Leptothrix cholodnii SP-6: one gene and its partner. The protein of the gene in region 2 binds, or shares a complex with, the protein of the main gene of each other region. Links are inferred from orthologs where the notes say so. Each region holds a gene or a part of one and is shown on either strand. Other genes may lie near its edges. The genes, in order: rpsJ and nusB.

Region 1 (2,786 bases), 1.1 Mb from region 2 along the record:
GACCAGATCGACGCAGCGCCCGAAGAGAAGGCACGCGGCATCACCATCAACACCGCGCACGTCGAGTACGAAACGGCCAACCGCCATTACGCACACGTCGACTGCCCGGGTCACGCCGACTACGTCAAGAACATGATCACCGGCGCCGCCCAGATGGACGGCGCGATCCTGGTGTGCTCGGCCGCCGACGGCCCGATGCCCCAGACCCGCGAGCACATCCTGCTGGCGCGTCAGGTCGGTGTGCCGTACATCATCGTGTTCCTGAACAAGTGCGACATGGTCGACGACGCCGAGCTGCTCGAGCTGGTCGAAATGGAAGTGCGCGAGCTGCTCGACAAGTACGAGTTCCCGGGTGACGACACCCCGATCGTGCACGGCAGCGCCAAGCTCGCCCTCGAAGGCGACAAGGGCCCGCTGGGCGAGCAGGCCATCATGAAGCTGGCCGATGCGCTCGACAGCTACATCCCCACGCCCGAGCGCGCGGTCGACGGCGCCTTCCTGATGCCGGTCGAAGACGTGTTCTCGATCTCGGGTCGCGGCACCGTGGTGACCGGCCGTATCGAGCGCGGCATCATCAAGGTCGGCGAAGCCATCGAGATCGTCGGCATCAGCGCCACGCAGAACACCACCTGCACCGGCGTCGAGATGTTCCGCAAGCTGCTCGACCAAGGTCAGGCGGGCGACAACGTCGGCATCCTGCTGCGCGGCACCAAGCGCGAAGACGTGCAGCGCGGCCAAGTGCTGTGCAAGCCGGGCAGCGTCAAGCCGCACACCCACTTCACGGGCGAGATCTACGTGCTGAGCAAGGAAGAAGGCGGCCGCCACACGCCGTTCTTCAACAACTACCGCCCGCAGTTCTACTTCCGCACCACCGACGTCACCGGCGCCATCGAGCTGCCCAAGGACAAGGAAATGGTCATGCCCGGTGACAACGTGTCGATCACGGTCAAGCTGATCGCCCCGATCGCCATGGAAGAAGGCCTGCGTTTCGCCATCCGCGAAGGCGGCCGTACCGTCGGCGCCGGCGTCGTGGCCAAGATCATCGCGTAAGTGTGAACCTTGCGGGCGCCCTGGCGCCCGCATCCGTTCGCGCAGCCCTCGGGCTGCACTCCGCTCTTTAAGGAATGACCATGCAAAAGCAAAAGATCCGCATCCGTCTGAAGGCCTTCGATTACAAGCTGATCGACCAGTCGGCTCAGGAAATCGTCGAGACCGCCAAGCGCACGGGTGCGATCGTCAAGGGCCCCGTGCCCCTGCCGACCCGCATGCAGCGTTTCGACATCCTGCGTTCGCCGCACGTCAACAAGACCAGCCGCGACCAGTTTGAAATGCGCACCCACCAGCGCCTGATGGACATCGTCGATCCGACCGACAAGACGGTTGACGCCCTGATGAAGCTCGACCTGCCCGCAGGCGTGGACGTCGAAATCAAGCTGCAATAAGCAGCCGCTGCCAACGCAGCACATCAACCCCCTGAGCCAGCGCAACGCGGTGGCTCAGGGGGTTTTTTCTTGCCTGGTCGGGCTTGGGCCTTGATGTTGGTCTTGGTCCAAAAGCACCGCAAACGCACACCGCCAAGCCCGCGCCGCCTGAAACGGCGCGATATCAAGCAAAAACCCGAGCAGAAAACAAAAAAGCCAACCGGCTGGTTGGCTTTTTACGGACCTGAAGTCCTTGAATACCTTGGTTGCGGAGGCAGGATTTGAACCTGCGACCTTTGGGTTATGAGCCCAACGAGCTACCAGACTGCTCCACTCCGCGACTGAGAAAGATATTATGACAAGGATTCGAACCTGGCGCAAGCGTTATCTGACAAATAATTCAAGGAGCCGCCTGGTGCCCTGAACCGATCCGCCACGGGTTCACGAGGGCGAAAAAAGGCCCGCCAAGGCGGGCCTTCAGACTGGCATCTACACGCGTCTCGGCAAGCGCCGTGACGCACGTGTGTGGCGCCTTACTCCGCCGCGTTCCCCGCGGAGTCAGCCATGTCGGCATCCACGGCAGCCAGCGCTTCCTGCGCCTCCTGCATGGCGATCAGGCGACGCTCGTTGTCGTCGAGCTCGTCCTTGGCCTTGCGCGCCTGGTGATACGCCATGCCGGTACCAGCCGGGATCAGACGGCCGACGATGACGTTTTCCTTCAGACCACGCAGCTCGTCGCGCTTGCCCATGATGGCCGCCTCGGTGAGCACCCGGGTCGTTTCCTGGAAGGAAGCCGCCGAGATGAACGAGTCGGTCGACAAAGAGGCCTTGGTGATGCCCAGCAGCACGTCGGAGTAGGTGGCCGGCAGCTTGTCCTGCGCGCGCAGCTTGTCGTTGGTGCCGAACAGCTCGGACCGCTCGACCTGCTCGCCCAGGATGTAGTGCGAATCGCCCGGGTTGGTGATCTGCACGCGGCGCAGCATCTGGCGAACGATCACCTCGATGTGCTTGTCGTTGATCTTCACGCCCTGCAGGCGATAGACGTCCTGCACTTCGTCGACGATGTAGCGCGCCAGTTCCTCGACCCCCAGCAGACGCAGGATGTCCTGCGGATCGGCCGGGCCGTCGATGATCGACTCGCCCTTGTTGACCACCTGGCCTTCGTGCACCACGATGTTCTTTTCCTTGGGCACCAGCTCTTCGTAGACCTTGCCTTCCGGATCGGTGATCTGCAGCCGGACCTTGCCCTTGGTCTCCTTGCCGAACGACACCGTGCCGGTGACCTCGGCCAGGATGCCCTTGTCCTTGGGCGTGCGGGCCTCGAACAGCTCGGCCACCCGCGGCAGACCGCCGGTGATGTCACGC
Region 2 (16,271 bases):
CAGCTGGTCTTCCGGCGTGACGGCCAGTTCGACCACCGGCCGGCCGAGCAGCTCGGGCAGGCTGCAGCCCCACAGGTCGCAGGCGGCGGCGTTGGCGGCGAGCAGGTGCAGCGCACGGGCGTCGACGACACACGCGGCCTCGATCAGGCCGGCGAGCAGCTGCTGCAGGGCCGGTTCGACCGTCGGCTGGGCGGCCGGGCCGCCGGCGGGCGACTCGATGTCGCGCAGGGGAGGGGGCAGGCGATGAGACATGGTGTCGGGCTTCACGCCGCCTGGCCGTGTGTGGCTGTCACCGCCGGTTCGAGGCCGTGGGCGAAGTAGTAGCTGACGCGCTCGCGGGGCGACAGGTAGTCCACCACCGCCCGCGGCAGGTGCTGCGGGTGCAGGCTGCGGCGGATGCCCAGGCCGGGCTCTTGCTGCAGGTGCACGATCAGCGCCTCGTCGCGCGGCACGCGCGGGTCGTGCACCACCACGCTCGGCTTGAGCGGGCGCTGCGGATGCACCGCCACCACCAGCGCCAGCCGCTCGTCGTTGAGCTGCACCACCGAGCCGGGCGGGTAGACGCCCAGCAGCTTGATGAACGCGGCCAGCACGGCCGGATCGAGCTGCTTGCGCATGTGCGCGAACAGCAGCGCCTGCGCCTCGTGCGGGGTGCGCAGCGGCTGGCCGGCCATCGGGTTGCACAGCCGGTCGTAGGTGTCGACCAGCGCGACCACGCGCGCGGGCATCGCGATCGCGTTGCCCGCCAGGCCCAGCGGCAGGCCGCTGCCGTCGTGCTGCTCGTGGTGCTGGCTGATCACCTGCAGCGCCGCGGCCTGCAGGCCCATCGCCAGGCCGAGGCGCGCGCCCTGGGCGACGTGTTCGCGGCGTTCACGCAGCAGCAGCGCGCCGTTGCTGGCGTCGGCGTTGCGCAGGTGGTCGGGCAGCAGCAGCTTGCCGATGTCGTGCAGCAGCGCGCCCAGGGCCAGGGTCTGCATCGTCGCTTCGTCCAGGCCCAGGCTGCGGCCGAGCAGCAGCGACAGCACCGTCACGTTGAGCGCATGCTGCGAAGCGGCGGTGCCGGCGGCTTCGCTGAGCACGCGGATGGTGGTGTCGTCGTCGCCCAGCAGTTCGTCGACCAGCCCGTCGGCCAGCAGCAGCGCAGCGTGGTGCGCGCCGGTCGGGTTGTTGACCGCGTCGCGGGTGATGCCGAGCCAGGCGCGGCTGGCCTGCGCGTGCAGGCGTTCGCTGCGTGCCAGGCTGTCGCGTTCGCGGCCGAGCTGCGCGCGCCGCATCGCCAGCGTCGGGTCGCCGGCACGCAGCGGCTCGCGCTGCGAGCACGGCTCGAGCATGCGCCGGCGCAGCGGGCTGCTGTCGGCGGCAGCCGTGGCTGCTGCGGGGGTCGGGATGGCAGCGGCCGTGTCGCCAGACGGCGCCGGCTCGGCAGCCGCGACGTGGCCGGCGTCGTGGGCGCTGTCGGCAAACGCCACCGGATCGCTCAGGTCCGGTCGCACCAGCACTTCCAGCACGCCGAGCTGACGCAGGGTGGCGATCTGCGCCGGATCGTCGAGCTTGAAGCGGCTGCGCGGGAACGGGTGATTCATCCAGCCGAGGTCGAGCTGGACGAACATGCCCAGTCGCAGGGCGTCGATTTTCAGGAGCAGGCGGTTGGCGGTGGCGGTCATCGATCAGGCCCAGTCAGGCACCGGCCAGGCCGGTTCTGAGAGCTTTATCGGTGACGCGCCGAGCGAACTTGAATCAGCGCCGGTTCGGGTCGAAGCTCAGCACCATCAGCGGCGGCACCCGGCCGTCGATGTCGCGCGGCAGGATCTCGGTGCGCTCGATGGCGCGCAGCACCGCCTGGTCCCATTCGGCCAGACCGCTCGACTTGAGCAGGCGGCTGCCGAGGATGGTGCCGTCGGGCGCCACCCGCACCTCGACCTCGGCCACCGTCGGCCCGCTGATGCGGCCGGTGAAGACGATGTTGGGCAGGATGCGCGCGCGGATGCGGCCCTCGTAGCCGGCCGACGGCGCGGCCGACTGCGCCGCGGTGCCGGCGCTGGGCGTGGTCGCGTTGCCGACGGCCGGGTTGTTGCCCAGCTGCTGGTTCAGGCGCCGCAGGTTGTCGGCGCGCTGCTTGGCCAGGGCGTCGGCCTGCGCCTTGGCGGCGCGGGCGTCCTTGGCGGCTTCGGCGCGATCCTTTGCCTCGGCCTCCTTCTTGTCAGCCAGGCGCTTGGCTTCGGCCTTTTCGGCTTTCTCCGCCTTTTCAGCCTTCTCGGCCTTTTCCTTCTCGGCCTTGGCGAGCTTTTCGGCCTTCTCGTCGGCCAGGCGCTTGTCCCGGGCCTTCTTCTCGTCGGCCTTTTTCTTCTCGGCCAGGCGCTCGGCTTCTTCGCGCTCGGCCTCGGCCTTCTTGCGTGCCTTCTCGAGCGCGATGTCGGCGTCGCGGCTGGGTTTCGGTTCGGCCTTGGGTGGCGGCTGCGGGGCTGGCGCAGGAGGCGGCGGCGGGGTAGGGGCCGGCTTCGGTGCCGGCGTGGGCACGGCCGGCGGCGGGGGCTCGGCGGCCATCGGCGCGGCGATCTGCGGCACGGCGGCCCAGAGTTCGGCCGAGACGGTGTTGACCTCGTGGCGCCGCCAAGCCACGCCGTAGGCCAGCGCGGCGACCAGGCCGACGTGCACCAGCACGGCCAGCGTCGTGCCCGCGCCCATGCCGTCGGGCGACGGCGGGCGGCGCATCGCGTCCAGCGCCAGCTCGGGGCTTGCCATCCTCGTCGCCATCGTTCAGGTGCCGGTGGTGCGCACGGCCAGTCCGACGCGGGCCACGCCGGCTTTCTGCAGCGTGTCCATGATGCGCACGACGGCCTCGTACTTGACGCCCTTGTCGGCCGAGATGATCACCGGCACCTGGTTCGAGCCGCCCTGCAGCGCCTTGACGCGCGGGCTCAGCTGGCGCAGCGCGATGCGCTCGCCTTCGCTGCCTGCCTTGTCGGCCGGGGTGCCGGCGCCGGCGCTGCCGGGCGGGCCGCTGACCTTCAGGCGCAGCATCTCGGCGCTGTCGATGATGACCTCGATCACCTTGTCGGGCTGGCGCTGGGCCTGGCCGATGCTGGGCAGGTCGATCACGCCGGGTGTCATCAGCGGGGCGCTGACCATGAAGATGATCAGCAGCACCAGCATGACGTCGATGAACGGCACCATGTTGATCTCGTTGATGGTGCGCCGGCGTGAGCCGCGGCTGGCGAGGGCTGCCATGGGTGTCTCCGGCTCAGCGCGTGTTGGGCGCCGAGGCACCCGCGCCCGCGCCCTGGCCGATGTTGCGCGCCAGGATGTTGGAGAACTCCTCGACGAAGGTCTCGAGCTGGATCGCGATGCGGTCGATGTCGCGCGAGAAGCGGTTGTAGGCGATCACCGCCGGGATGGCCGCGAACAGGCCGATCGCGGTCGCCACCAGGGCCTCGGCGATGCCGGGCGCGACGGTGGCCAGCGACACCTGCTGCACGTTGGCCAGGCCGGTGAAGGCATGCATGATCCCCCACACCGTGCCGAACAGGCCCACGTACGGCGACACCGAGCCGACCGTGGCCAGGAACGACAGGTTGTGCTCGACCGCGTCCATCTCGCGCTGCAGGCTCGCGCGCATGGCGCGGCGCGCGCCGTCGAGCAGCGAGCCGGCATCGCCGACGCGGCGCTCGCGCAGCTTCAGGAACTCGCGCATGCCCGACGCGAAGATGCGTTCGAGCGGCGCGCCGATCTCGGCGTTGCGCTCGCTGTGGGCGTAGAGCTCCTGGACGTTGCGGCCCGACCAGAACTCGCGCTCGAAGCCGTCGTTGGCGCCGCGCACCCGGCGCAGGCCGATCAGCTTGCCGAAGATCACGGCCCAGCTCGCCAGCGAAACCAGCATCAGTGTCGCCATCACCAGCTGGACCACAAAGCTGGCCTGGGTGATGAGGTGCAGGATATTCAGGTCCTGGTTCATGCAGCAGTCATTCGTTCAAGGATGAAAGGGGGGATGCGTCGCGGCACGAAAGTGCGGCTGTCGACGCAGCCGATGCGGATGCGGCCTTCGACCAGCAGCGTGTCGGCGCGCTGCACCTGCTGGTCGATCACCAGGCTGGCGCGGCCTTGTTCGACCACCCGCACGCTGACGTGCAGTTCTTCGTCGAGCCGGGCGGGTTGGCGGTAGCGCACCGAAGTATCGGTGACGACGAACATCACGCCGGTATCGAGGCGCAACTGCTCCTGCGAGAAGCCCAGGCTGCGCAGCCATTCGGTGCGCGCGCGCTCGAAGAACTTCAGGTAGTTGGCGTAGAAGACCACGCCGCCGGCGTCGGTGTCTTCCCAGTAGACGCGCAGGGGCCAGGTGAAGGGGGCAGTCGCCGCGCGGTCTGCGGGCCGGATCGGTGCGTTCACGGTGATGGGATGGCTCGGTTCAACGGCTCAGCATCAGCCAGCCGACCAGCACCAGCAGCCCCAGCACGCAGGCCACCAGCACGGCGGGCAGCAAGGAGGGCCGGCCCGGCGCCGTGCCGGTGCCCCGAGATGCGGGATCGGCTTCGCCGGCGGCCGGATTCGTCGGCAGCGACGGGAAGTCGGCGGCCGGCGCGACGCCCGGATTGGCAGCCGGCGGCAGCGAGGCCACCTCCAGCTCGGCGCGCCGGCGCGTGACCGCCTCGGCGTTCGGGCGCTGCGCACGGGCCGGGTCGGCGCTGGCGGCCGGGGGCTGCTGCGGCCAGGTGGCGTTGGGGGCGTTGGGCAGGGTGGCGAGCCAGGTGCGCAGCTCGCGCGCCATCGCGCCGGCCGAACGTGGGCGTGCGGCGGGATCGATGTCGATCGCCTGCATCACCAGCGTCTCGAGCGCGGGCGGCACCGCCGCGATGATCTGGGTCGGCCGCTGAGCCCGGCCGGTGCGCACGGCCTGGCGGATCTCGTCGAGCGAGCTGCCGTTGTAGGGCCGCTGGCCGGTCAATAGTTCGTAGAGCACCACGCCGAGCGAGTAGACGTCGCTGCGCTGATCGCATTCGCGGCCGTCGTACTGCTCGGGCGCGGCGTAATACGGCGAACCCAGCGCGGGGCCGCCCTGGTCTCGGTTGATCAGGCGGGCGATGCCGAAATCGAGCACCACCGGCCGGGTGCGGCCGACCATGAAGATGTTGGCCGGCTTGACGTCGCGGTGGATCACGCCCTTGCTGTGGGCGTAGCCGAGCGCGTCGGCGACCCGCCGCACGATCAGCGCGGCCTGCTCGGGGCTGGGCCGCCAGCCGCTGCGCAGCAGGTCGGCAAGGTCCTTGCCGCGCAGCAGTTCCATCGCGATGTAGGCGCCCTCGGGGCTGACGCCGGCGTCGTGCACGGTGACGATGTGCGGGTGGCTCAGGCGCGCGGCGGCGCGGGCCTCGTCGAGCACCCGGGCGGCGAGTTCCTCGCGCTGACCCGGCGCGGCGGCGATGGTCAGCGTCTTGACTGCCACCTGGCGCGCCAGCACGGTGTCGTAGGCCGACCAGACGGTGCCCAGGCCGCCCTGGCCGAGGCGCTGCTCCAGGCTGTAGCGGCCGACCTGGTCGACCTGCGGCGTGGTGTCGGGGCCGCTCGGCCCGGCGCCCGCGGGGGCCCCGGGCTTGCCGTCGAGCCGCTGGGTGTCCTCGTGCCGGCGCGGCGACAGGAAATCGAGCGCGCCGCTGGTGCTGAGCGGGCCGGACAGCTCGGCGTCGAGCGGCCCGGTGGTGTCGAGCAGGCCGGGCCGGGTGGGGGCGTGCGGGGTGATGCGGCTCATGACTGTGGGCGCAGGACGCGCTGCAGGCGAGCCACCGCCGCTTCCAGCTGCGGCAGCGAGCTGGCGAACGACAGTCGGGCGTAGTGGGCGGTCTCGGCATGGCCGAAATCGCGTCCGGGGGTGAGGGCCACGTGTGCGCTGCGCATCATGTCGAAGCAGAAATCCCAGCTGTTGCTCGCATGGCGGCGGGTGTCCATCCAGACGTAGAAGGCGCCGTCCGGGCGCACCGGCACGGCCAGGCCGAGCGCTTCGAGCTGCGGCACGATGGCGTCGCGGCGCTGGCGCATGACCTCGCGGCGGCGCTCGCACTCGGCCAGCGTGTCGGGGTGGAAACACGCCAGCGCGGCGTGCTGGGCCACGGCCGAGGCGCAGATGTAGAAGTTCTGCGCCAGCTTCTCGACCGCGCCGACCAGCGCCGGCGGCAGCACCAGCCAGCCGAGCCGCCAGCCGGTCATGCCGAAGTACTTGCTGAAGCTGTTGATCACCAGCACGTCGTCGCCCAGCGCCAGCGCGCTGCGGTCGTGTGCGCTGTCGTAGCCGAGCGCGAGGTAGATCTCGTCGACGATCGTGATGCCGCCGCGCGCGCGCACGACTTCGACGATGCGCTGCAGCTCGTCGGCGTCGATCGAGGTGCCGGTCGGGTTGGACGGCGAGGCCAGCATCACGCCGCGCGTGGCCGGGCCCCAGGCCTCGGCCACCGAGGCGGCGTCGAGCTGGAAACGCTGCGCCGGGCCGGCCGGCAGCAGCCGGGGCACGCCGCCTGCGGCCGTCACGAAATGGCGGTTGCAGGGGTAGCTCGGGTCGGGCATCAGGATCTCGTCGCCCGGCTCGACCAGCGCGGTGCACAGCAGCTGCAGCGCGGCCGAGGCGCCGGCGGTGATCACGATGCGCGCCGGGTCGATGTCCAGACCCCAGCGGCTGGCGTACCAGCGCGCGATCGCCTCGCGCAGCGCCGGCAGGCCGGTGGCGCTCGTGTACTGGGTGCGGCCCTCGGCCAGGCACCGCTGCGCGGCTTCGAGCACCCGCGGCGGCGCGGTGAAGTCGGGCTCGCCGATGTTCAGGTAGATCATCGACTCGCCGCCGAGTGCCGGGTCGCAGGCCGGGCTGCGGGCGATCTCGTCGGCCGCCTTGGCGCACTCCATCACCCAGAACGGCTCGATCTGGTCGACCCGGCGGGCCAGGCGCAAAGGCCCGGTCCGGGCCGGGGTCGGGTTCAGGGTGAAACCTGCAGCGTGGGACACGCTAGTGGCGACGGTGGGGTGGGAGGATCGATCCGGCTGCGGGCCGGATCAGGTGCGGCGGTTGCGCTGGGCGGCCACTTCGGCGGGGCGCAGGTCGGCGGCGGCCTTGTCGAGCACGCCGTTGACGTACTTGTGCCCGTCGGTGCCGCCGAACGACTTGGCCAGTTCGACCGCCTCGTTGATCGCCACCTTGTACGGCACGTCGAGGCAGTGCTGCAGCTCGTAGGCGCCGATCAGCAGCACGCCGTGTTCGACCGGCGACAGCTCCTGCACGCGGCGGTCGAGGTGCGGCGTCAGCACCGCGTCGAGCGCCGCCACCTGGGCGATGCAGCCGTGCAGCAGCGCCGAGAAATGCGCCGTGTCGCACTTGGCGTGGTCTTCCTGCTCGCGCATGTGGGCCTCGACGACGTGCGAGTCGGCCTGGCCGACCTGCCATTCGTAGAGGCCTTGCAGCGCCAGCTCACGCGAACGTCGGCGGGCCGACTTCGGGCGCGGCGCGCCGGCGGGCGTGGCGTTGCCGCGCGGCTTGCCGCCGGGCGCCGGCTTGGACAGGGGAGCGTTCAAGAGAGGTCTTCCATCAGATTGGCCATCTCGACCGCGACACGCGCGGCGTCACGGCCTTTTTCGTCGGCACGGGCCCAGGCCTGGGCCTCGTTCTCGACCGTGAGGATGGCGTTGGCGATCGGCACGCCGTGTTCGAGCGAGACCCGCGTCACCGCCGCGCCGCTTTCGTTGGCGACCAGCTCGAAGTGGTAGGTCTCGCCGCGGATGATGCAGCCCAGCGCGATCAGCGCGTCGTGGTCCTTCTGCTCGGCCAGCGCCTGCAGCGCCAGCGCCACTTCGAGCGCGCCGGGCACGGTGACGTGCTTGATGTGCTTGGCGAGCACGCCCAGCGCCTCGAGTTCGGCGATGCAGCTGCTGGCGAGCTGTTCGGTGATGGCGGCATTGAAGCGCGCCTGCACGATGGCCACGCGCAGGTCCGATCCGTCGAGTTCCGCGGCGACGCCCCGGTCTGCGTTTTTCATGGCGTTTCCCTGGAAAGGTTCGAGTGCTGGGTGGGTGACGACGACCGGGCGCGCATTCAGCCGGGGGTCGGCATGAAGCCGGTCACTTCGAGGCCGTAGCCGGTCATGCTGGGCAGGCGGCGGCGGTTGCTCATCAGCTTCATGCGGCGCACGCCGAGCTCGAGCAGGATCTGCGCGCCCACGCCGTAGGTGCGCAGGTCGGTGGAGCCGCGCTGCGGCTCGAAGCCGTCGGGCTTGATCTGGCCGAGCAGCGCCTCGGCATCGCGGCCGGCATTGAGCAGCACGGCCACGCCGCGGCCGGTGGCCTGCAGCGTGGTCAGCGCCTGCGGCAGCGACCACGAATGGCGCGAGGTGCTGGCGTCGAGCAGGTCGAGCACCGACAGCGGCTCGTGCACGCGCACCAGCACTTCGTCCTCGGGCTGCCAGTCGCCCAGGCTCAGCGCCAGGTGGATCTGGCCGGTGCGGTCGCGGAAGGTGCGGCAGTCGAAGCCGCCCCACGGCGTGGCGAGCTGCTGGCGCGAGAGCTGCTCGACCAGCGATTCGTTGCGGCTGCGGTAGGTGATGAGGTCGGCGATGGTGCCGATCTTCAGGCCGTGCTGCTGGGCGAACACTTCCAGCTCGGGCAGGCGCGCCATCGTGCCGTCGTCGTTCATGATCTCGCAGATCACCGACGAGGCCGACAGGCCGGCCATGCGGGCGAGGTCGCAGCCGGCTTCGGTATGGCCGGCGCGCATCAGCACGCCGCCATCCTGCGCCTGCAGCGGGAAGATGTGGCCGGGCTGGACCAGATCGGCGGCCGTGGTGTCGCGGGCCACCGCCACTTCGACGGTGCGCGAGCGATCGGCGGCCGAGATGCCGGTGGTCACGCCGGTGCGGGCTTCGATCGAGACCGTGAACGCAGTGCTGTGCTTGGTGCCGTTGCGCGGCGTCATCGGCGGCAGTTGCAGGTGATCGCAGCGCTCGCGCGTCATCGTCAGGCAGATCAGCCCACGGCCGTGCTTGGCCATGAAGTTGATCGCTTCCGGTGTGACCATCTCGGCCGCAAGGACCAGGTCGCCTTCGTTTTCGCGGTCTTCCTCGTCGACGAGGATGACCATGCGTCCGGCGGCCAGTTCGGCCACCAGCTCGGGAATTGGAGATATTGCCATCCGTGAATTGTAGGCGGCTGGTGCCCGGGCCCGCTGCAATCGCGGCTTCAGGGCGTGCCGGGCAGCCAGCCGGCGAGCCGGCCGCGCGGGCGCGCCAGCAGACGCAGGTCGCCTCCGACGGACTGGACGTCGCCCCATTCGAGCTCGATCGCCTGGTCCAGGCTTTCGAGCGGGCCCCAGCTCCACATCTCGCGGCCCAGGCCGAGCAGCTTGGGTGCGAGGTAGACCAGGAATTCATCGACCAGGCCCTCGCGCAGCAGCGAGCCGTTGAGCCGATGGCCGGCCTCGACGTGCAGCTCGTTGACGCCGCGCCGCGCCAGGTCGGCCAGCATCGCCGCCAGATCGACCTTGCCGGCCGGTCCGCCCGGCATCGACACGCACTGCACGAGCGGCGGCGCGACGTCGGTGCCGTCCGGGCCGAGCGCGGCGCGGGCGCCGTGCGCCGCCTGCACCTCGGCCAGCCAGGCGGCCTGGGCGGTCTCGTCGGCGCTGGTGTAGACCAGCACCTCGCCGGGCGGCGCGAGCAGCCGGGCCGTGACCGGCGTGCGCAGCGGCGCATCGACCACCACCCGCATCGGCTGGCGCGGCGTGGGCACGTGGCGCACGTCGAGGCGCGGGTCGTCGTCGAGCACGGTGCCGATGCCCGTCAGCACGGCGCTGGCGCGGCGCCGCCAGGCGTGGCCGTCGGCGCGTGCGGCCGCGCCGGTGATCCACTGGCTCTGGCCGTTCATCAGCGCGGTGCGGCCGTCCAGGCTGGCCGCCACCTTCATGCGCACCCACGGCCGCTGGCGCAGCACGCGCGAGAAGAAACCGATGTTGATGGCGGTGGCGGCCTCGGCCATCAGGCCCTGTTCGACCTGGATGCCGGCCGCCGCCAGCCGCGCCAGGCCCTGGCCGGCGACCAGCGGAAACGGATCGGTGATCGCCGCGACCACGCGCTTCAGGCCGGCTTCGATCAGCGCGTCGGCGCAGGGCGGCGTGCGGCCGTGGTGCGCGCACGGTTCGAGCGTCACGTAGGCGGTGGCGCCGATCAGCGAGTGGCCGGCGGCGCGCGCCGTGCGCATCGCCATCACCTCGGCATGCGGGCCGCCGGCCTGCTGGGTGTGGCCGCTGCCGAGCAGCCGGCCCTGGGCGTCGACGATCACGCAGCCGACGCGCGGATTGGGTTCGGTCAGCCCGAAACCCTGCTCGGCCAGTGCGAGGGCCTGGGCCATCGCCTGCTGATCCTGCGGGCTGAACGGGGCGGGCGAGGGGGCCGGTGCGTCGGCGTGGGGGTGGTTCTCGGGCATGGCGGGCATTGTCGGCGTGATCGCGGTCGGCCAGCGCGGCGCGGTGTCGTGTCGCAGATTGCCGATCTTGCCGATGTCGTCGTCAGGGCTGGTGCGCCACGCTGCTGTCGTCCAGCCAGTTGCCGCCTTGCCCCGCAAACGAGACGCCGCTGTCGGTCGGGCAGCCGGCCGCGGCGCGCAGGATCAGGAAGTTCTGGTCGCCCAGCGGTTCGCCGACCGCGGCGTGGCTGGCCGGGTGTTCGGCGTTGTCGATGCGGCCGTTGCGGTTGTGGTCGGCGCTGTAGCGGCAGACGCGGTAGCCGGTGACACCGCTGCTGGCCAGCGTCCAGCCGATCGGCACGATGTCGAGCCGGCCCGACCAGCGCGGCGGCAGGCCGGCGCCCTGGATCACGCAGTGATAGATCACGCCGAGCTGGGCCGGCGCGCCGCCGATCGAGTCGGGCGCGTCGTCGGCGCATTCCCAACCGGGGTCGGGGTGGCCGGTGCTGGTCAGCTGCAGGCGCAGGTCGAGCGGCAGGGCGGGGCTCAGCGGGTTCTGGGCGTCGCCGGCGCCGGGGCTGTCGGTGTCGAGCGCAAAGCGCACGTGGCCGCCGATCAGCAGGCCGGCGATGGCGCGGCAGGCGCCCAGGCTGTTGGCGTCGAGCTGTGCGCTCGACAGGCCGGCGGTGCTGTCGCAGCGTGCCACCACGCTGCCGGTCTGATCGTCGAAGACCCAGGCCAGCAGGTCTTGCGCCCGTGGCTTGAAGACGCTGCGTCCGCCGCCCAGCGACTTGGCGCGGGCCGGGATCAGCGCGTGGCGCGGGCTGGCCCCGCGGCCCACGCTGCCCGCGGTGGCCCCTGCGCCGCGGTCGAGTGTCAGCGCGGCCGCGAGCGTCGGGTCCTGCCCGACCAGCAGGGTGTCGAGCTGCAGTTGCTGCTGCTGGCCGTCGCGGTCCGGCCAGCTCAGCACCGTGCTGACGTGCTTCAGGCGCGGATCGGTCTGCGTCGTCACGCTGCGTTCGAGCTGGTACGCCGTGTTGGCATGCGTCAGCGCGACACCCGTGGGGCTGTGGCCGGCAATGGCCGTCCAGTCCGCCAGGCTGGCGTAGGCGCGCAGGGATTCGTGGCTGTCCTGGGCCAGCCGCAGCGCTTCGGCCCGCTGGCGCGACAGGTCGGTGCCCACACGCAGCCAGGTCTGCAGCCGCAGCGTGCCGCCCAGACCGATCGCCAGCACCGCCATCGCGACCAGAACCTCGATCAGCGCGAGCCCGGACACCGGTTTCATCGGTTGACGAAGTCCTGCCAGCTGCCGGGCACCACGGCGTAGGCGCCCGCTGCATGGCGCAGGCGATCGAGCACGGCGCGATCGCGCACGATCTCGGCGTTGCCCTGCAGGTCGACCACGCCCAGGCTGACGAGCGCACCACGCAGGCGTGCCACGCCGGTCGCGCCGGCCTGCCAGGCGAGGCTGCGGGCGACCAGCAAGGCGTCGATCTCGAGCGGGCCTTGCCACTGCGCCGTGCCGTCCACCAGCAACAGCAGGCTGCGATCGGCGTCGCCCCAGCGAACCGGGGTGGCCAGACGCAGATCGCCCTCGAGCCAGAGGCTGCGGTGACCGGCGTCGATGGCGGCCTGCACCTCGGTGGCGCCGCAGCCACCGGCCGGGCAGGCGATGCGGTGAAGGGTGGGCAGATCGCGCACGCTGCCGGCGCCGGCACCGAAATGGCGCCGCCACAGCGCGTCGCTGTCGCCGCCCAGCGACGGGTCGTCGGCCACCAGCGTGGCTTCGGCCGGGCGGCCCGGTGGGCCGAACAGCCGGCCGGCCGGGTCGATCGCGATGGCCGCCGCCGATTGCACGGTCAGGCCGCCGCTGCCGGCGTCGCCGTTGACCAGCGAGACCCCCGGGCCGACGGTGACACCGCCCAGCGCGGTGATCGCCGCGGCGGGCGGGCGCAGCAGCTGGCCATAGGGGGCGAGCAGGGCGCGGATCTCGGCGCGTGCGTCGGCCGCGGCGCTGCCGCCGCAGCCTTGTCCGAGGTGGCTGCAGCCGGTGACCACCAGCCGCATCAGGCCGTTCGGGGCGGTACCCGGCGGGCCGTCCTGCAGTCGCACCGAAAACGCCGGGTGGTTGAGTGCATCGGCGCTCGCCGCGAGGCTGGCCGCACCGGTGGTCGGGCAACTGCAGCGCCAGTGGCCGTCGCGCACGCAGGCGGCGTCGGTCGTGGCGATCGACAGGGCGCCGGTGTCGGGCTCGGTGCCGAGCAGGCGTTCGCGCAAGCTGCTGCCGCCGGCGGGATGCGCGGCCAAGGGCAGGCAGGCGGCGTCGACGCTGCCGCTGCGGTTGAGCTGGGCGAGCGTCCAGGCGAGGCCGGCCTCGGCGGCTTCGGCGGCCCAGGCTGCACGCACCTGGTTGGCGACGGCGCGCTGCTCGAAGATCAGCGCGCGCTGGCTGTAGAGCTGCATCAGGGCCAGTGCCATCAGCAGGATCAGCAGCACCGGCAGGGTGCCGCTGCCGGCCTGCGCCGCCGGTGGACGGTCAGGCCCCCGGGCAGGCACCGCTGACCTCGTCGTTGCGCAGTCGCACCCGCGTCACCAGGCTGCGCTGCACGCTGCTGTCGCGTGCGTCGGTGGCGTCGAGCTCGATGTGGACCTGACGCAGCCGCACGGTGGGCGGACAGGTGCTGCTGCCGGTGGGGCAGACCGGGATGGCGCAGTGGCCGAGCAGGCTCACCGACCGCGATTCGTGGCGCACCTGCCAGCGCGTGACGCGCAGCAGGGCCGGGTCGGTGAGGGCCTGCCACTGGTCGCCGTTGCCGGGCGTGATGTCGTTGCCGGCCAGGCGCAGTTCGAAGGCGCGGGTGTTGGTGTTGATGCGAAAGCCGAACTTTTCGGCGTTGCCGCTGGCCTGGTCTTCGGTGGTGTCGCGGCTGTAGCTGTAGCCCAGGCTGGCGGCGGCGGTGTCGGCGCCGGGATGCAGGCCGGCGTAGGGATTGGCTGCGGGGGCAGTCGGGCCGCCCGACCACACGCCACGTTCGGCGCTGCCCCAGTGACCGGCGCGGCGCAGGTCGCGCACGATCAGGTCGGCGGTGGCGCGCAGGTCCTGGTTGAGGCGCGATTCGAGCAGCAGCCGGCGCTGTTCGGCCAGTTGCCCGACCACCAGCGCCGCCACGCTGGCCACCAGGAACAGCCCCAGCGCGATCGCCACCATGATCTCGATCAGGCCCAGGCCGGTGCTTCTGTCGGGCATGGCGGTCACAGGTTCCAGCAGCGCAGGTTGGTGGCGCTGTCGTTGCCCAGCGCGGAACTGCTGCCCGAGCGCATCTGCAGGCGGCCGCCGTCGACGTCGATCGCCAGGTGGCGGCAGGCGGTGTCCGCACTCTGCGCGCCCGATGCGCTGGCGCTGACGCGGTAGGCCGTGCCGGCGGTTTCGTCGGCGACGCTGGTGGACAACGCGTAGTGGCCGTCGGTGCTGGCGGCGCTCAGGCCGAGGCCGCCTTCACCGAGCGTGGCGGTGTAGGCCGGCAGCTGGCTGCGTCGGCGCTCCTGGGCCTGCTGCAGGCGGGCGAGGGCGGCGTAGGCATCGGCCCTGCGAGCCCGTTGCACCTGCTGCTGATAGCTGGGCCAGGCCAGCGTGGACACGATGGCGAGCACCGCCACGCCGATCAGCAGTTCGATGAGCGTGAAGCCGCGGTGTTTCAGCATGCTGCCACGCCGGTGATCGCCGTGCCCGGTGCGCACAACCGCAAGCGGCCCAGGATGTTCACGACATGACGCAGCACCGGGCCGTCGCCGGCCTGGATCTCGATGCTTCCGGTGGGGCTGAAGGTGCCGTGTCGCGGGTCGACGCGCATCGATGCGACGTTGGCACGCACCGCCACGGCGTTGCCGGCCCAGGCCTGGCTGCGCAGCAGTTCGGCACCCGGCTCGCAATTGCCGACGGGCTCGGCGCCGGCCACGAAAGTGCAGGCGCATTGGTCGGCATCGCCGCTGTGAACGAGGTAGCAGCTGCCGGCGCTGCCGCTGTGCACGCTGATGCGCAGGGCCTGGTTGAGGGCGACGCTGCTGCTGCGCAGGAAGTGCAGGTCGGCCTGCAACTGCGCCGATGCGCCGTCGAGATGCCTGCGTGCGACGAATGCCCGCATCGACGGCACGACGCTGGTCAGGATGATGGCGAGAACCGCCACCGTGATCAGCATCTCGATCAGCGTGAAGCCCTTGGCGGCCGGGCTGGCGGGGCTGGCAGAGGAGGGGGTCTCGGTCATGTCTGGCTGCGTGGTGTACAGCCAGTCTAGGCAGACGCCGCGGCGCCGGCGTCCCCATTAAGGGGGTGTCGATGGGGGATTGCGGTCGCGCGCGAGATCGTCCAGCGCCGCTCAGGACGCTCAGATTTCCTGGATCAGCTTGCTGAAGGCGTCGATGTCCTCGAACTCGCGGTAGACCGAGGCGAAGCGCACGTAGGCCACCTTGTCGAGGCGCTTGAGTTCGCGCATCACCATCTCGCCGATGCGCGAGGTGCTCATTTCGCTGGCGCCGCTGGTGAAGACCTTGTCCTCGATGCGGGCGATCGCGGCATCGATCAGGTCGACGCTGACATTGCGCTTGCGCAGCGCCAACGTCATCGAGGCGCGCAGCTTCTCGCGGTCGAACTCGCGCCGGTCGCCGTTCTTCTTGACCACCGCCGGCATCGCCAGTTCGGCGCGTTCGTAGGTGGTGAAGCGTTTGTCGCAGGCGCTGCAGCGCCGGCGCCGACGCACGGCGTCACCCTCGTCGGACTCGCGGGTCTCGACGACGGTGGTTTCAACGTTTCCGCAGTAGGGGCAGCGCACTGTCGGGTGGCGTCAGAGACCTGCCGCGACGCGAGGGCTCACTGGCCCCAGCCGCCGCCGGGCCGTCCCAAGGCGGCTGGGCGCCCCCTCGGGGGGCAGGAGCGCAGCGACGTGGGGGCTCACCGATACACCGGGAAGTCGCGCGTGAGTTGCGCAACCTGGGCACGCACGCGCTCGAGCACGGCTTCGTCGTTGGGCGCTTCGAGCACATCGGCGATCAGGTTGGCGGTCAGCACGGCCTGTTCTTCCTTGAAGCCGCGCGTCGTCATCGCCGGCGAACCCAGGCGGATGCCGCTGGTGACCATCGGCTTCTGCGGGTCGTTGGGGATGCCGTTCTTGTTGCAGGTGATGTGGGCCCGGCCCAGCAGCGCCTCGGCTTCCTTGCCGGTGATGCCCTTGGGGCGCAGGTCGACCAGCATCACGTGGCTCTCGGTGCGGCCCGAGACGATGCGCAGGCCGCGTGCAGTCAAGGTTTCAGCCATCGCGGTCGCGTTCTTGACCACCTGTTCCTGGTAGGCCTTGAACTCGGGCTGCAGCGCCTCTTGAAATGCCACCGCCTTGCCGGCGATCACGTGCATCAGGGGGCCGCCCTGGATGCCGGGGAAGATCGCGCTGTTGATCTGCTTGGCGACCGCGTCGGTCATCAGGATCAGGCCGCCACGCGGGCCGCGCAGGGTCTTGTGGGTGGTGGTGGTAACGACGTCGGCAAACGGCACCGGGTTCGGGTAGACGCCTGCGGCGATCAGGCCGGCGTAGTGCGCCATGTCGACCATGAAATAGGCACCGACCGCCTTGGCGACCTTGGCGAAGCGCTCGAAGTCGATGCGCAGCGCAAACGCCGAGGCGCCGGCGATGATCAGCTTGGGCTTGTGCTCGTGGGCCAGACGCTCCATCGCGTCGTAGTCGATGTCTTCCTGGGCGTCGAGGCCGTAGGAGACGACCTTGAACCACTTGCCCGACATGTTCAGCGGCATGCCGTGGGTCAGGTGGCCACCTTCGGCCAAGCTCAGGCCCATGATG

The links.
Region 1: the proteins of nusB (region 2) and rpsJ are in contact, whole or in part, in a solved structure (PDB 3D3B), measured with the Escherichia coli proteins. The link is inferred for Leptothrix cholodnii SP-6 from one-to-one orthologs.

Annotation. Positions count from the first base shown.
Region 1 is NC_010524.1:4,332,365-4,335,150, forward strand. It holds rpsJ (30S ribosomal protein S10), read left to right. Parts: upstream 1-1,130; coding sequence 1,131-1,442; downstream 1,443-2,786. Other genes in the region: tuf (elongation factor Tu), read left to right, coding at 1-1,050; rpoC (DNA-directed RNA polymerase subunit beta'), read right to left, coding at 1,955-2,786. UniProt on the Escherichia coli protein: Involved in the binding of tRNA to the ribosomes. Part of the processive rRNA transcription and antitermination complex (rrnTAC). The complex forms an RNA-chaperone ring around the RNA exit tunnel of RNA polymerase (RNAP).
Region 2 is NC_010524.1:3,230,805-3,247,075, reverse strand. What follows is about bases 5,791-8,730. They hold nusB (transcription antitermination factor NusB), read right to left. Parts: upstream 7,549-8,730; coding sequence 7,033-7,548; downstream 5,791-7,032. Other genes in these bases: ribBA (bifunctional 3,4-dihydroxy-2-butanone-4-phosphate synthase/GTP cyclohydrolase II), read right to left, coding at 8,066-8,730; ribH (6,7-dimethyl-8-ribityllumazine synthase), read right to left, coding at 7,545-8,009; LCHO_RS14705 (pyridoxal phosphate-dependent aminotransferase), read right to left, coding at 5,791-6,930. Outside these bases: LCHO_RS14740 (sensor domain-containing protein), read right to left, coding at 1-252; LCHO_RS14735 (cyclic di-GMP phosphodiesterase), read right to left, coding at 264-1,664; cell envelope integrity protein TolA, read right to left, coding at 1,738-2,742; LCHO_RS14725 (biopolymer transporter ExbD), read right to left, coding at 2,758-3,228; protein TolQ, read right to left, coding at 3,242-3,952; ybgC (tol-pal system-associated acyl-CoA thioesterase), read right to left, coding at 3,949-4,386; LCHO_RS22290 (serine/threonine-protein kinase), read right to left, coding at 4,406-5,743; more of LCHO_RS14705, read right to left, coding at 5,740-5,790; more of ribBA, read right to left, coding at 8,731-9,157; bifunctional diaminohydroxyphosphoribosylaminopyrimidine deaminase/5-amino-6-(5-phosphoribosylamino)uracil reductase RibD, read right to left, coding at 9,205-10,455; LCHO_RS14680 (type IV pilus modification PilV family protein), read right to left, coding at 10,529-11,710; LCHO_RS14675 (hypothetical protein), read right to left, coding at 11,707-12,981; LCHO_RS14670 (PilW family protein), read right to left, coding at 12,962-13,672; LCHO_RS14665 (type IV pilin protein), read right to left, coding at 13,678-14,127; LCHO_RS14660 (GspH/FimT family pseudopilin), read right to left, coding at 14,121-14,687; transcriptional regulator NrdR, read right to left, coding at 14,808-15,251; glyA (serine hydroxymethyltransferase), read right to left, coding at 15,371-16,271. UniProt on the Escherichia coli protein: Part of the processive rRNA transcription and antitermination complex (rrnTAC). The complex forms an RNA-chaperone ring around the RNA exit tunnel of RNA polymerase (RNAP).